Regions from separate parts of the Terrabacter sp. P2_E3 genome, predicted to be linked through region 4. Evidence: riboswitches for the same ligand, from Rfam matches in the RefSeq annotation. Region 4 holds a riboswitch; each other region holds the start of a gene.
What was found. Region 4 has a riboswitch for S-adenosylmethionine ahead of AC1DW8_RS01715 (putative leader peptide). Riboswitches for the same ligand answer to the same signal wherever they lie in the genome.
Positions count from the first base shown of each region.

Region 1: linked by a shared signal. The riboswitch ahead of AC1DW8_RS20095 (bifunctional o-acetylhomoserine/o-acetylserine sulfhydrylase) and the one ahead of AC1DW8_RS01715 (putative leader peptide) in region 4 are both predicted to bind S-adenosylmethionine.
Region 2: linked by a shared signal. The riboswitch ahead of metX (homoserine O-acetyltransferase MetX) and the one ahead of AC1DW8_RS01715 (putative leader peptide) in region 4 are both predicted to bind S-adenosylmethionine.
Region 3: linked by a shared signal. The riboswitch ahead of AC1DW8_RS12535 (aminotransferase class V-fold PLP-dependent enzyme) and the one ahead of AC1DW8_RS01715 (putative leader peptide) in region 4 are both predicted to bind S-adenosylmethionine.

Region 1 is NZ_JBFUEN010000019.1:23,938-27,881, forward strand. It holds gene AC1DW8_RS20080 (TfoX/Sxy family protein) at 1-69, shown strand, start outside; gene AC1DW8_RS20085 (TfoX/Sxy family protein) at 74-430, shown strand; gene AC1DW8_RS20090 (HNH endonuclease signature motif containing protein) at 474-1,976, opposite strand; SAM riboswitch class IV at 2,416-2,535, shown strand; gene AC1DW8_RS20095 (bifunctional o-acetylhomoserine/o-acetylserine sulfhydrylase) at 2,625-3,941, shown strand.
Region 2 is NZ_JBFUEN010000013.1:78,227-82,170, forward strand. It holds gene AC1DW8_RS17445 (universal stress protein) at 18-416, opposite strand; gene metX (homoserine O-acetyltransferase MetX) at 581-1,840, opposite strand; SAM riboswitch class IV at 1,856-1,970, opposite strand; gene AC1DW8_RS17455 (DUF4192 family protein) at 2,053-3,732, opposite strand; gene AC1DW8_RS17460 (YkvA family protein) at 3,894-3,944, opposite strand, start outside.
Region 3 is NZ_JBFUEN010000009.1:23,692-27,635, reverse strand. It holds gene AC1DW8_RS12540 (FtsK/SpoIIIE family DNA translocase) at 1-1,412, opposite strand, end outside; SAM riboswitch class IV at 1,614-1,739, shown strand; gene AC1DW8_RS12535 (aminotransferase class V-fold PLP-dependent enzyme) at 1,776-3,173, shown strand; gene AC1DW8_RS12530 (endonuclease/exonuclease/phosphatase family protein) at 3,252-3,944, opposite strand, start outside.
Region 4 is NZ_JBFUEN010000001.1:360,700-364,643, forward strand. It holds gene AC1DW8_RS01705 (amino acid ABC transporter ATP-binding protein) at 1-546, opposite strand, end outside; gene AC1DW8_RS01710 (amino acid ABC transporter permease) at 543-1,622, opposite strand; gene AC1DW8_RS01715 (putative leader peptide) at 1,780-1,863, opposite strand; SAM riboswitch class IV at 1,897-2,009, opposite strand; gene rpsA (30S ribosomal protein S1) at 2,294-3,805, opposite strand.

The sequences.
Region 1 (3,944 bases), on a different contig from region 4:
ACGTGGGTCGACCGCGCCCGCGACCACGTCGCGACGCTCCCGCCCAAGGTCAAGAAGCCGAAGAAGTAGCCCGGTGGCCTCCAGCGACTTCAGGCACTCCGGCGATGCCGGCGATGCCGAGTCGGCCACTCGCTCGGAGCTGCGCGCGCTCCTCGGTGACGATTCCGTGGTCGAGCTGCGCCCGATGTTCGGCACCCTTGCCGCGCTTGTCGACGGGCACGTCTTCGCCGTCGCGCTGGACGACGTCATCGGGGTGAAGCTCGACCCGGATGCTCGGGCCGAGCTCGAGACCCTGCCCGGCTCGGAGGTCCTGACGATGGGCAGCCGGCGGATGACGGCGTACCGCAGCCTCCCCGCAGGCATGCCGTCCGCTGAACGCCACGTCTGGCTCACGCGGGCGCGTGACCATGTCGCGACCCTGCATTCCTGACCCTGCCTTCCTGACCCTGCGTTCCTGACGCGGCGCGGCCCACTCAGAAGGGTGGTGGGTCGTGCGCGCCGAGGTGGCGATGGCCTGAATCGCCCTGCGACGGTGGGTGATCGGTTGACGTGGTGGGGCTGCCCCGTCCTGCCGGTGGGGCTAGGCCGTCGCGCCAGTTCTTGGGGTGGGTGGTGTAGGTGCGGCCGGTGAGGGTGGTCCAGGTGAGGCCGTCGTCGGGGGTCGGGGTGGAGGTCCAGATGCCGTCGGTCTTGAGGTTGTGGTGGAGGCGGTGTTTGGCGTGGAGGTTGCCGACGCGGGTGGGTCCGGTGGGCCAGGGGGTCTCGTGGTCGAGGTCGCAGCGGGTGGCCGGGACGTGGCAGTCGGGTCCGCGGCAGACCCCGTCGACAGCCTGGACGTGCTCGACCATGGCGCGCGTCGGGCGGTAGCTGCGGGTCGGGCGGGACAGGGCGCGGCCGGTGGGCAGGTCGACGGGCAGGGTGGCCCAGACGGATCCGGGGCGGGTGATGATCTCGCGGGCGTGGGTGGCGGTGACCCAGCCGTGGCCGGGGACCTCGCAGGCGGTGTCGGCCTCGCCGGTGGCGACCTCGAACGGCACGACGATCCACGCCAGCGCCGCCGCCTCACCCGGGATGGTCCCGGGCATGGCTCCGGATGCCGTGCTGGACGCGGTTCCGGACGCGGTTCGGGACGCCTCCCGGGGCGCCGGGTCGACGGCGTTCCCGGATGCTGCGCCCAGTGCCGCATCGACGGCGGGTCCGGGCGCGGCAGGGAGTGCTGCCCCGGGGTGGCCCGGTCGGTGCAGCAGGGCGTCGGTGGCGAGGTCGGCGCGGAGCTGGTCGAGGCTGCGGGCATCGCCCGCGCCGCGCAGCCCCCGGGCGGTGGTGTCGAGGCGGTCCATGACGGCAGCGACGCTCGCGGCGTCGGTGGTCACGGTCAGCCAGCCCATCCCGTCGTCGGTGAGCCGGCCGAACACCCCGCGCCGGGCCCTGGCGTGCGCGTGCCGTTCCTGGGCGCCGCGGGCATCGACCGACGCGACCGCCCGTCGCAGGCGGGCGGTGAAGGTGCGTTGCGGGACTGGCTGCCCGTCCCGGGACGGGGCGAGCACCGCCTGCGCGACCGACGTGACGTCCGCGTCCGGGAGCTGGGCGGTGTCGGAGACGACCTGCAGCGCCCGGTGCAGCGACAGCCGACCGGCGCGCAGCGCACCGAGGACGACCCGGTGCCGGCGGGGTTCGGTGGCCAGCGCCAGCCGGCGGGCGACCTCCCCGGCGCCGACCCCGGTCGCGAGGGCGATCTCCTCGGTGACGACCCGCTCGGGCGAGACCCGCGCGGACACCCGGGCGACGGCCCCGRCCGGGAGGGCGTCGACCTGTTGGGCCTCGATGCCGGCCAGCGCGCCGTACGCGGCGAGCAGGTCGGCCTCGAGGCGCGCCTTGGCGACCTCGAGCGCCTCGATCTCGGCCAGCACCCGCTCCCCGGCCCGCGCCAACCCCTCCAACGCCACCGCTGCAGCCGCGCGCTCACCGGCCGTCACCCGGGCAGCATCACCGGTGCGCCCCTTTCCGCAGGCCACCGCAGCACCCGGAACAGAGGCGAGTGCGGCATCGGCGCGCCAGCGCTCCAGCACCGGTCCCAGCGACCGGGACAGCCGGCCACGGTCGCCCGTCCACGCCACTCGCAGAGTCGTCCAGCACCCACCCCCCGGCACACCGGAGGACTCCACCGGTGACGGCGTGTACGGCACGGTGAGCCTCCTCTCGGTGATCCTTCGATGCATCAAGCAGAACAGGTGTTCGAACGACTTTCAAGAGGTGGACGATCCCCTGTGGACAACGAACCGCTCTGCCCTGCAAGCCATCCCGTCTGATTCGACCCGGCCCTACGCCGGTCTGAGGCCCTCGTCGGAAAGGGCCCGTCCACGATGAGGACACGCCCTCCCACGTGGCGGACACGCATACGTACACTCGCCGGTAGGTCATGAGCGCCAGCGACAAGCCCCGGCTCGCTGGCCGGCAACCCTCCAACCGCGGTGGGGTGCCCCGGGTGAAGACCTGGCCCGTCGACGCCACCCGGCGCTCGGGCAAGCGCGGAGAGCCTCTCTCCCGCACCGACCCGTCGGTGCACGGGGCCCGGTGACACGGGACCCGGTCAGCGACACGACCCAGGAAGAGCAGGACGACCGATGACCGAGCCCAACTGGTCCTTCGAGACCAAGCAGATCCACGCCGGCCAGGCCCCCGACAGTGCCACGGGGGCCCGCGCGCTGCCGATCTACCAGACGACGAGCTACGTCTTCAACGACACCGACCACGCCGCGAACCTCTTCGGGCTCAAGGAGTTCGGCAACATCTACACCCGTCTGATGAACCCGACGACCGACGTCGTCGAGCAGCGGATCGCGGCACTCGAGGGGGGCGTCGGCGCCCTCCTCGTGGCCTCGGGCCAGGCCGCCGAGACGCTCGCCGTGCTCAACATCGCCGAGGCGGGCGACCACGTCGTCGTCTCCCCCAGCCTCTACGGCGGGACGTTCAACCTCTTCAAGCACACGCTGCCGAAGTTCGGCATCGAGGTCGGCTTCGTCGAGGACCCGACGTCGATCGACTCGTGGCGCGCGGCGATCCGCCCCAACACCAAGCTCCTCTTCGGCGAGACCATCGCCAACCCCAAGAGCGAGATCCTCGACATCGAGGCCGTCGCGGCCCTCGCGCACGAGCACGGCGTGCCGCTCGTCGTCGACAACACCCTCGCGACGCCCTACCTCATCCGCCCGATCGAGTGGGGCGCCGACATCGTCGTTCACTCGGCGACGAAGTACCTCGGCGGTCACGGCACCTCGATCGCCGGCGTCATCGTCGACGCCGGCAACTTCGACTTCGGCGCCGACCCGGAGAAGTTCCCCAACTACAACACGCCCGAGGAGAGCTACCACGGGCTCGTCTTCGCCCGCGACCTCGGCGTCGGCAGCCCGCTCGGCGCCAACCTCGCCTTCATCCTCAAGGCCCGCGTCCAGCTGCTGCGCGACCTCGGCCCGGCCGCGTCGCCCTTCAACGCGTTCCTCATCGCCCAGGGCATCGAGACGCTGTCGCTGCGCATCGAGCGCCACCTCGAGAACGCCCACCAGGTCGCTGCCTTTCTCCAGGGTCACGACCAGGTCGAGAAGGTCGTGTGGGCGTCCTTGCCGGACAGCCCGTTCCACGCTCTCGCGGAGAAGTACACGCCGCGTGGCGCCGGCGCCGTGCTCTCGTTCGAGATCGCCGGTGGCCTCGAGGCGGGCAAGAAGTTCGTCGAGGCGCTGACCCTGCACAGCCACGTCGCGAACATCGGCGACGTCCGCTCGCTCGTCATCCACCCGGCCTCGACGACGCACTCCCAGGGCCCCGACGAGGACCGCCTCGCTGCCGGCGTGACGCCGGGCCTCGTGCGCCTCTCGGTCGGCATCGAGCACATCGACGACATCGTCGCCGACCTCGAGCAGGGCTTCACGGCCGCCAAGGCCTGACGC
Region 2 (3,944 bases), on a different contig from region 4:
GACGTGCCGGAGAGGGCTCAGTCGCCCTTGACCGCGAGCACCGGGCAGCTCGCGTCGAGCAGGATGCGCTGCGCGTTGGACCCGAGGATCAGCTTGCCGACCGGGCTGCGGCGACGCAGGCCGATGACGATGAAGTCGGCCTTCTCCTCCTCGGCGACGGAGATGAGGTCCTCGGCGGGGTCGTTGCCCCGGACGAGCTGGCGCACCTCGTGCTCCAGGCCCTTCTCCTCGAGCAGCGTCTGCACCCGGGCGAGCTCGCTCTCGAACTGGCTGGCCTCGTTCGCGTCGAAGTCCTTGCCGCCCCGGTGGGAGCTGATGACGACGAGCTTCGCTCCACGCAGGACGCACTCCTCGGCGGCTCGCTTGAGCGCCGCGCGACCTTCCTTGGTGGCGACATAACCAACGACGATGGCCACTTTCCCGGACCTCCTTGGGACGGAAACAACCAGTGCTCGCACCGTACCCGATTACGAGGCGTCCGGCGCGTCCCGCGCGAAGTCTCACCGCGGCGTCGGCGACGCGGACGACGAGCGTGCGACAGCACCGCCTGTCGGCGAACCGCCCCGGCGCGCAGATGGGTTCAGTCGCGGAGTCGTTCGAGCGCGTCCCGTACGATGCGACCCACCTGGTCCTCCTCGATGAGGAAGCCGTCGTGCCCGAACTCCGAGGTGATGTGTGCGCGTCGGGACCCCGGCAGGGCGGCGTGCAGCTCGTCGGAGAGCCGGGGCGGGTAGAGGCGGTCGGTGTCGACCGAGACGATGGTGCACTCGGCGCGGACACGCTCGAGGGCGGCCTCGAGCCCCCCGCGGTCGCGCCCGACGTCGTGCGAGTTCATCGCCTCGGTCAGCACGACGTAGGAGTTGGCGTCGAAGCGCCTGGCCAGCTTGCCCGCGTGGTGGTCGAGGTAGGACTCGACGGCGAACCGGCCGCGGTCTCCGGCGCGCAGCGGGTCCTCACCGAGCTGGGCCTCGCGTCCGAAGCGGGTGCCGAGCTCGGTCTCCGTGCGGTACGTGATGTGGGCGATGCGGCGAGCCAGGCCCAGGCCGGTGTCGGGTCGCGCGTGGCCCTCGTAGTAGTCGCCACCCGCATAGTCTGGGTCGTTGCGGATCGCCAGCAGCTGCGGCTGGCACCAGGCGATCTGGTCGGCGGTCGCGTACGCCGTCGACGCGAGCACGATGCAGCGGTCGACGTCGTCGGGGTGCGTCACGGCCCACTCCACCGCACGCATCCCACCCATCGAGCCGCCGACGACGGCCGCGAGGCGGCGGATGCCGAGCCCGTCGAGGAGGCGTCGCTCGACGGCGACCTGGTCGCGGACCGTGACGTAGGGGAAACGGCTGCCCCAGGGTCGACCGTCGGGCGCGGGGCTCGCGGGGCCGGTGCTGCCCTGGCACCCGCCGAGGACGTTGGACGCGATGACGAACCACCGCTTGGGGTCGACCGGTCCACCGGGCCCGATGAGGGCGTTCCACCAGCCGGGCGAGGCGTGTCCGTCGCCGGCCTCACCGAGGACGTGGCTGTCGCCGGTCAGTGCGTGCTCGACGAGGATGACGTTGTCGCCGGCCTCGTTGAGCCGGCCCCACGTCTCGTAGGCGATGCGGACGTCGGGCAGCACTCCCCCGCGCTCGAGCTCGATGTCACCGACGTGGGCGAACTGCCGCCGCCCGACCGGGTCGCCGTCACGCCAGGCGCCGTCGGGCCGGCGGGGCTCCGGTGCCGTCGGGTCGACGTGGCTCGTCGCCGCACGGTCCCTCGTCGCCGAGTCGCCGGTCTGGCCGGTGCCAGCGGTCCCGGGCCGCGCACGGCGACGGGTGCTCTGCGTCCGGTGGGTGACGGTCATCGGGGTACTCCTCGGTCCTCGCGCTTGCACGCACCCGGGGACGGGGCGGCCTGGTCTTCACCCGGGGCACCCCACCGCGAAGGAGGGTTGCCGACCAGCGAGCCGGGGCTTGTCGCTGGTACTCATGACCTGCTCCAACCATACGCGAGGCCTCGCGGAGAGGCCGCGCGCCGTTCCACGACATGGACGGACGGCGCCGCCGCCGGAGACGCTCAGGCGCACTCCCGTGGCCGGAGGCCGACGTCGAGGGCGTGCCGCAGCAGCCGCCCCAGCCCGTCCTCGGGCTCCAGCTCGAGCGCACGGTCGACCGCGACCCCGGCCCGCGCACCGTCGCCGCACCACCACGCCATCGAGGCGAAGAGGGACAGGACGGGAACCGCATGATCCGCCGGCGTGAGTCGGCAGACCTGCTCGAGGCGGGACAGGACGAGTCGTGGCGTCGCAGCCTCGTCCCACTCCTCCCAGCCGCTCGGGTCGGTGCCGTCACCGAGCCACGACTCGGGAGCCGCGTCGGGCGCTGCGGCGAGGCCGGCCCGAAGGTCGAGCGAGCGCGGTCCGTCCCGGTCAACCGACGCTTCGAGCGCCGCGACGGTCCCCATGGCGTCCAGCTCGTCCAGCACCCGTCGTGCCTCGAAGACGTCGCGCGGCGGCTCGCCATCGTCCTCGTAGTCGTCCTCGTGGTCGTCCTCGTGGTCGTCCTCGTCGCTGTCGTTGTTGTCGTCGCCGGGGTCCTCGTCGTCGGTGTCGTCGTCGTGCCGGTCCGACGACGGCGGCCCCGCAGCCAGCAGCTGCAACAGCGCTCGGAGCGCGTCGGAGTCGCCCTCCTCGAGGCGTTCCTGCACGGGCGTCCCCGACCCCGCCGCGGTGTCGGGGTCGCCCGGGTCCGCACCCGATCCCGGGGAGCGACCGGGCTCGGCGCCGTCGGGTGTCCGGACGCCGGCCGTCTCGTGATCGCCCGCAGCCGGGGCGAGCCGGAGGTCTGGACCGAGCAGCACCCCGAGGAGGGCTGCGAGGTCGTCGGACAGGAAGTCGGCCGAGGCCATCCCGGGGCAGAGCCACGCCACCAGGGCGTCATGGAAGCGCGGGTCACGGAGCGGACCTACGAGGGACGGGAGCCAGTGCTCGACGCCGTACCCCTCGATCTCGCCGTGCAGCACCCCTCCCCAGGCCACGAGGGAGTCGTGGACGAGGAACTGGCGAGCCGTCGGGTCGCCGCCGTCGAGGACCCCGAGCGCCGCGCCGGGTCGGCGCCCCCGTCCTGTGGGTCGACGGCGCCGACCCCGGGCGGGCTTCCGGTCCGTCCGGCTCGCCCGGGCCGGCGTCCTGCTGAGGGAGCCACCGGCTGCCACATAGCGGCGCTGCCAGTCGTCGATCGCGGCGGCAGCGAGGTCGTGCCGGGGCTCCGTGGGGGCGAGCGGCTCGACGAGCCTCGCCAACCCCTCTCGGTCCGCCAGGACGGAGTGCCCGAGCGCCACGTAGCTCGCGACGGCCGGCACGTCCGCCTGCTCCGGGAGGAGCCAGCCCTCCGAGGGGCAGCAGTCGCACCCGACCGAGCGCCAGCGCCCCTCGAGGACCGCGAGTCGCTCCCGGACGACGACCCGGTGGTCCTCGACGCCCGTGGCGAGCGCCTCGAGCAGGGCCAGCGACTCGTCGCGCACCTGCTCGAAACCCACGAGGGCCACCGACGACGGGGAACCCTGGAGCAGGGTCGGCACCGTCTGGGCGGCGGCCTCGGCGGCCAGGGTCTCGTCGACGAGATCGAGCCGCGCGACGAGCCCGAGCCGCTTGCCGTGGAAGCACACCACGACGACACTGCGCTCCGGCTGGAAGCCCAGGTGGAAGGGGATGATGGTCAGCAGCTCGGCCGGCCCGGACAGTGAGATCTTCGGCATGTCCCGAGCCTCGCGGCACGCACCGGGGACCGGCAGACCCCGATCGGCTCCTGTGGACCGAGTGCCTTTCGTGTCAGGGGGTGTGGATCGCGGACCCAGCGGCCGGGTTCACCGCACGCAGCACGGCGCAGCAGTACGCCGTGTCGCCGAGTGCGCTGGGCTCAGCGCTCGAGGCGCTTGCGCACCGACTCGAGGACGTAGTCGGTCGCGGC
Region 3 (3,944 bases), on a different contig from region 4:
CTGAGGATGCGCACGTCGGCCGAGGCGACGGCATACGCGATGTTCTTGGAGAGCGCGGTGACGCGCTCGACCTTGGTGCCCGAGCCGAGCTCGACCTCGTAGCGCGTGACCGTCGGGCCGCGGGTGAACCCCGTGACGGCGGCGTCGATGTCGAACTGGTCGAAGACGTTGGTCAGCGACTCGACGACGCGGTCGTTGGTCTCGCTGCGCGTCTTGTGCGGCGGCCCCGGCGTCAGCATCGCGTGGTCGGGCAGCTGGTAGGTGATGTCGCCGCCGAGGCTGAGCTGCTCGACGCGAGCCGGCAGGTCGGACATGGGCGGCGGGATGAGCTCGGCCTTGGGGCCGACCTTGCTCGTGTCGGGAGCCCCGAGGGTCTTGGGGTCGGTGGCGTCGATGACCTTCTCGCCGCCCTTCTCGCCGCCGGGACGGGGAGCCAGCAGCCCGGGAGGCGTGGGGCGCTTCTCGCCCGGTCGCAGCTGCGTCGTCGCCTCGTCCTCGAGGGCCTTCTGCGCGGCCTGGCGGAACGCCTCGTCGCCGTCGCGGTCGGCGAGGTCGACGGCCTTGCGGCGCGCGCGCTTCACCGCTGCGGCAGGGGCGTCGAGCGCCTCGTCGGGCTGCTCGTCGACGTGGTCGCGGTCGATGACGAGGGCGCGCAGCTGGCGCAGGCGGGTCGGGATCATGTTGACCGGCGTCGCCGTGATGACGAGCAGGCCGAAGAGCCCGAGCAGGACGAGCAGGACGAGCGCCCCGTAGGTCGAGACGGCCGCCGCGAGCGGGCTCGAGGCGAGGAAGCCGAGGATGCCGCCGGCGGCACGCATGCCGTCGGCGCCGTCGGGCGGGTTGGGGATGCCGTCGGCAAGGTGCGACAGACCGCACGCGGCGAAGGTCAGGGCGATGGTGCCGACGACGACGCGGTTGGTCGCCGCGTCGTCCTGGGGAGCGCGAAGCATGCGCAGGCCGAGGGCGAGCAGCACGAGCGGGACGGCGTAGGCGACGCGGCCGAAGGTGCCGGCGAAGACGGCGTGCACCACCTGGCCGAAGGTGCCGGAGACGCCCCACCACTCACGCGCGGCGACGACCACGGCGAGCGCGATGAGCGCGAAGCCGATGCCGTCGCGGCGGTGCTCCGGCTCGAGGTCGGCGGCGCTGTGCCCGACGCGGCGCACCGCTCCCCCGGCCATGTGCGAGACGCCCATCCAGGTGTTGCGCATCGCGCCGAACGGGAAGGGGAGGCCTCCGCCCCGCGTCTTGGACGCGGTCTTGGCGGCGGGCTTGCGGGCCGCGGGCTTGCGCTGCGCGGGCCGGCCGCCCCGGGCTGCGGGAGGGCGTGACGAGGCGCTGCCCGCGGACCCCTTGGCGCGGGTGGCCGCGGCGGAGCTCGAGCGCTGGCTGGTGGACGGACGTGACGCCATGCTCGCACCGTACGTCAACGCACCGCTGAACTCACGCGTCACACGCGCAACAGGGCTGACCAGTCGGACGCGGCTGCCGTATGCCGTGGGCGCGCCCGCCACCGTCCCGCGAGGTCCCCGGCGGGGTCGGCGTCTCAGATCGCGACACCCGGGGACCGACCGGTGGACAGCCGGTGACCGACCCCTTTATCGTCGTGCGCAGGTCATGAGTGCCAGTGACAAGCCCCGGCTCGCTGGCCAGCAACCCTCCTCCGCGGTGGGGTGCTCCGGGTGACGACCAGGCCACCCTCGGTCTGAACGTGTGATCGAGGTCGGCAAGCGCGGACCTGCACCGGGTGGGTCCCATGACCCAGGAGCACTCCCATGTCGGTCCTTCCCTCGACGCACCCAGCGGCCTCCCTCTGTGGCGGCTCCCCCGCACCCGTCGTGCGCACCCGCGCCCTGCACGTCGTGCCCGAGGCGCGCACCCTGCCCACCGTCGTCGGCGCGGGACTGCGCGTGCCCACGCTCCACGGCGACACGGCATACGCCAACCTCGACCACGCGGCCTCGACGCCGGCGCTCGAGACGGTCCAGGCGGCCGTCGACCGCGCCCTCGAGACCTATTCCTCCGTGCACCGCGGCGCCGGGTTCGCCTCGCGGCTGACGAGCGCGTGGTACGAGCAGGCCCGCGCCGAGGTCGCCGCCTTCGTCGGCGCGCGTGAGGGCGACTCCGTCATCTTCACCCGGACGACGACCGACTCGTGGGCCCTGCTGAGCAAGGCGCTGCCGAGCCGCACGACGGTCTTCGTCTTCGGCACCGAGCACCACTCGACCCTGCTGCCCTGGGGCCGCTTCCGCACCGTGCGCCTCCCCGTCCCGCAGACCGTCGAGGACGCGCACGCCCTGCTCGAGGAGGCGCTGACCGACCACCCGTCGCGCCACCGCCTCGTCGTCGTCGCGGCCGCCTCGAACGTGACGGGAGAGGTCTGGCCGGTCGAGCGCTTCGCCACCCTGGCGCACGAGCACGGCGCCCGGATCGCCGTCGACGCGGCCCAGCTCTCGGCGCACCGCACCATCGACCTCGCCGCGTGGGACGCCGACTACGTCGCGTTCTCGGGGCACAAGACGTACGCCCCCTACGGCGCGGGCGTCCTCGCCGGGCGCTCCGACTGGCTCGACGCCGGCAACCCCTACCTGCTCGGTGGCGGCGCGACGCGCTCGGTGACCGAGGACGGCACCACGTGGGCGACCGGGCCGGCGCGCCACGAGGGCGGCAGCCCCAACGTCATCGGAGCCATCGCCCTCGCCGCGGCCTGCTCGACGATCAGCCGGCACCGCGACGCCATCGAGGAGCACGAGACCCGCCTCCTCGAGCGGCTCCGCGCCGGACTCGACGACGTCGCGGGCGTCGAGGTCCTGTCGATCTTCGGTGACGACAGCGACCGGGTCGGCGTCGTCGCCTTCACCATCGACGGCTGGGACTCCTCGCTCGTGTCGCAGGTCCTCTCCGTCGAGCACGGCATCGGCGTGCGGGACGGCAAGTTCTGCGCCCACCTGCTCGTCGACGAGCTCCTCGAGGACCCGTGGGGCGAGCGTTCCGCCACCGCGGTCCGCGCCAGCATCGGCCTCGGCAGCACGCTCGAGGGCGTCGAGCGGCTCCTCGCCGCCGTCGCGCGGCTCGTCGAGCAGGGCACCGACGCGGAGTGGTCGCTCACGGAGACCGGATGGGCGCTCGAGGGCACCGACCCGCGCGACGTCGAGGTCGAGCGACCCTGGTGACCGCGGACGTACGCCGCTGAGCGGGTCCGTGCCCGAGCGCGGGCGCGCGGTCGGTGCGCTCGAACGCTCAGGGTCGGGTCAGCGCGCCGGCAGGGCGTAGCTCGCCCAGACCGCGGCGTGGTCGGCGCGATTGAGAGCCACCTGCCCGGCCTCGACGACCGTGAGGCCGCGGCTCAACAGGTGGTCGAGCTGGACGAAGGCCGGAAGCCGGTTGCCCGCGAAGGGCCAGGTGCGCACCCACCCCTGCCCGTCGGTGCGCTGCGCGTCGTCGAGGCCCGCGGCGAGGTCGCGGAAGCCGGGGTGGCCGAAGCCGGCGTTGAAGTCGCCGGCCATGACGAGGAGCTCGTCGCCGTCGAGACGCTGCTTCCACGACTGGAGCGCCCGCAGGCCCGCGCGCCACTCGACGGTGTCACCGCGCAAGGGCGCCGTGGGATGGGCGACCTTGAGACGCACCGTGCCGTTGGGCACGGTCACGTCGACCTCGGGCTGGACGCTCCGGGTGCCCTCGAGCGCCGGGTCGGTGCCGAGGCTGCGCACCGAGAGCGGGTAGCGCGACAGGACCATCGTCCCCGTGTAGGTGCTGGCCCGGGCGACGCCCTCCCGCTGGCTGAAGTAGTCGGCCGCCCCTTCGGCGTCGAGCCGCCGCAGGATCGCGGGCGTCGCCTCGGTGAGCACGAGGACGTCGACGGAGTGAAAGCGCACGGCGTCCATGAGCTGGCCGGCGTTGGCCGACCCGATCCAGACGTTGGCCGACATGACCGTGAGGTCGCG
Region 4 (3,944 bases):
CGGGTCGAGAGCCGACGTCGGCTCGTCGAAGAGGATGACGTCGGGCTGGAGCGCGAGGGCTCGGGCGATGGCGACCCGCTGCTGCTGACCACCGGAGAGCTGACGTGGGTAGGCAGCCGCCTTGTCCGCCAGACCGACTCGCTCCAGCAGCGCCCTGGCCTCGACCTCGACCTCGGAGCGCTTGCGGCGCTGCGCCGACACCGGCGCCTCGACGACGTTCTCGAGGACGGTGAGGTGCGGGAAGAGGTTGAACTGCTGGAAGACGAAGCCGATGCGGCTGCGCTGGCGCAGGATGTCGCGCTCGGGCAGCTCGTGGAGGCGGTCACCCACCTGCCGGTAGCCGATGAGCGTCCCGTTGACGCGCACCTGACCCCGGTCGATCTTCTCCAGGTGGTTGATGGTGCGCAGCAGCGTGGACTTGCCCGACCCCGACGGTCCGAGGACGACCGTGACGGTGCCCTCCGCCAGCTCGAGGTCGACGTCGTCGAGCACCCGGTGGGCCCCGAACGACTTCGTGACGCCGCGGAGGTCGACGGCGGCGGTCATCGGGCGACCTCCTCGGGACGACGCGCTGCCTGGGTCGCGATGCCGGCCCACCGGGCCCGGAGCCGCTGGAGCGGTGTGGGCGGCAGCGACCGGGCGCTGCCTCGGGCGAAGTGCCGCTCGACGTAGTACTGCCCGATCGACAGGAGCGTCGTGAGGATGATGTACCAGACCGTCGCCACGAGGAGCAGCGGCACGACCCGGGAGTTGCGGCCGTAGATCACCTGCACCTGGTAGAAGAGCTCCGGGATCGCGAGCACGGAGACGATCGAGGTGCCCTTGAAGAGGCTGATCACCTCGTTGGCGGCGTTGGGCAGGATCGAGCGCATCGCCTGCGGCAGGACGATCCTCGCGAACTGGCGGCGCCGCGGGATGCCGAGCGCCGAGGCCGCCTCGCGTTGCCCCTCGTCGACGGAGAGGATGCCGCCGCGGATGATCTCGGCCGCGTAGGCCGCCTGGTGCAGGGCGAGCCCGAGCACCGCGGCGCCGAGGGCCCCGAAGAGGTCGTTGGTCTCGACGCTGCCGAAGGACGGCCCGAACGGCAGCCCGACGCTGATCGTCTGGTAGAGGTAGGCGATGTTGAACCAGAAGAGCAGCTGGACGATGAGCGGGATCGACCGGAACGCCCAGATGTAGGCCCACGCGACGGTCCGCAGGAACGCGTTGGACGACAGTCGCATGGCCGCGAGGACGAGCCCCAGGGCGAAGCCGGCCACGGTCCCGAGGACGGTGAGCTGGATCGTCGTGCCGAGAGCCCGGATGACGGTCTCGGTGGCGAAGTAGCGACCGAAGGTCGCCCAGTCCCAGCCGGGGTTGGTGACGAGGCCGTTGACGAACATCGCCAGGAGCAGGCCGACGCCGGCGACGCCGACCCACGTCCACGGGTTGCGGCGCGGGACGACGGTGAGGACCGGCCCGCCTCCGGACGGCGGGACCGAGTGGGTTGCCCGCGCCGGGGCGGCCGAGAGGGCGGACGTCGACGCTCCCGCCGTGGGCTCGGCCGGCGAAGGCGGCGAGGACGACGATGACGATGTGGTGGTCGGCGGCGCTGAGCGCCGGACCGTGGAGAGGGATGGCACGTGAGGCTCCTGGAGGGATGGCTCGGGCACCCGTCACCGAACGGGTGGCGGGGAGCGGCGGCGGCCGCGTGGGTGCGTGCTGGCGTCCGGGCCCCCCGGGGTCACCGTTGGGCCGGGCGCCGACCGGCCGGCCGAGGTCTCGGCGGCCAGGACGTCGTCAGGGACGACAGAGCGCGCTGGACACGCGGAGCAGGTCGACGTGGCGGCGGAGCACGAGGTGGGTGCTCGTCGTGCGCGCCATGTCGGCTCCTCGGTCCTGGACCCGACCACTTCGAGTCCGCGCTTGCCGTCGCCTGCTGGCGACGGCCTGGTCCTCACCCGGAGCACCCCGCCGCGGTGGAGGGTTGCTGTCCAGCGAGCCGGGGCTTGGCACTGGAACTCTTGACCTGTCGATGACACTACGAAGCCCGCCGACGCCCCGTCAATCGCCGATATGGGCGCATTCTCCCCTGCTTGGGGCTTCTACCCCGCACCGCCTGTCGAGCGAATTGCCATGTGCCACAACATCATTCGTGTGATCACCGCGATGCTTCGGCCAATCAATTCCTAGTAATTCAGTCGGAAATAAACCTGAAGCCTTCTTGCATCCTGAGACAGCGGACACGAAAGAGCCCCGGACCCACAGGGTCCGGGGCTCTTTCAGAGCGTGTCGCTCCAAGCAGTGACTGGCGTCAGTTGCCCGTCAGCTTCTCACGAAGCGCAGCAAGCGCCTCGTCCGAAGCCAGCGTGCCCTCGACCGGGGCCGGGGCGTTGCGCGGGGCGCGCTCGCTGCGGTCGGCGTCGCCGGCCTCGGCGACGTCACCGGTCGCGGACGAGTACGACGTCGCGGAGCCGGCGTTGGCCGCAGCCTCGGCGTCGGCCTTCGTCGCGGCGTCGACCTGGGCCTTGTGGGCCTCCCAGCGAGCGTGGGCGTCGGCGTACTGACGCTCCCACTTCTCGCGCTGGGCGTCGAAGCCCTCGAGCCACTCGTTCGTCTCCGGGTCGAAGCCCTCGGGGTACTTGTAGTTGCCCTGCTCGTCGTACTCGGCGGCCATGCCGTAGAGGGTCGGGTCGAACTCCGACGCCGCGACGGCCTGGTCGTTGGCCTGCTTGAGCGACAGCGAGATGCGACGACGCTCGAGGTCGATGTCGATGACCTTGACGAAGATCTCGTCGCCGACGTTGACGACCTGCTCCGGCAGCTCCACGTGGCGCTCGGCCAGCTCGGAGATGTGGACGAGGCCCTCGATGCCGTCCTCGACGCGCACGAACGCACCGAAGGGGACGAGCTTGGTGACCTTGCCGGGGACGACCTGGCCGATGGCGTGCGTGCGAGCGAAGTGCTGCCACGGGTCCTCCTGCGTCGCCTTCAGCGACAGGGAGACACGCTCACGGTCCATGTCGACGTCGAGCACCTCGACGGTGACCTCGGTGCCGACCTCGACGACCTCGGACGGGTGGTCGATGTGCTTCCACGACAGCTCCGAGACGTGGACGAGACCGTCGACGCCGCCGAGGTCCACGAACGCACCGAAGTTGACGATGGAGGACACGACGCCCGAACGGACCTGGCCCTTCTGGAGCTCCTTGAGGAACGTCGTGCGCACCTCGGACTGCGTCTGCTCGAGCCAGGCACGGCGCGACAGGACCACGTTGTTGCGGTTCTTGTCGAGCTCGATGATCTTGGCCTCGATCTCCTTGCCGACGTACGGCTGGAGGTCGCGGACACGACGCATCTCGACGAGCGAGGCGGGCAGGAAGCCGCGGAGGCCGATGTCGAGGATGAGACCACCCTTGACGACCTCGATGACGGTGCCGGTGACGACGCCGTCCTCCTCCTTGACCTTCTCGATCGTGCCCCAGGCGCGCTCGTACTGCGCACGCTTCTTGGACAGGATCAGACGGCCTTCCTTGTCCTCCTTCTGGAGGACGAGGGCCTCGACCTCGTCACCGACCTTGACGATCTCGCCCGGGTCGACGTCGTGCTTGATGGACAGCTCGCGCGAGGGGATGACGCCCTCGGTCTTGTAGCCGATGTCGAGCAGGACCTCGTCCCGGTCGACCTTGACGATGCGACCCTCGACGATGTCGCCGTCGTTGAAGTCCTTGATGGTGGCGTCGATCGCCGCAAGGATGTCTTCCTGAGAGCCGATGTCGTTGATGGCGATCTCAGGCGCGGTCTTCTCGACCGTGTTGGCAGTCATGTAGTAGGAACTCCGATTGTGGACAGTTAGATTGGGGACCTCGGGGCGGTGGACCTGACGGCCCGCGCCTCGATGCCTTGTGGACAGGTGCAACATTGATCGTGCGCACACGGGTGTGCTCGGCAATCCTATCCGCGCT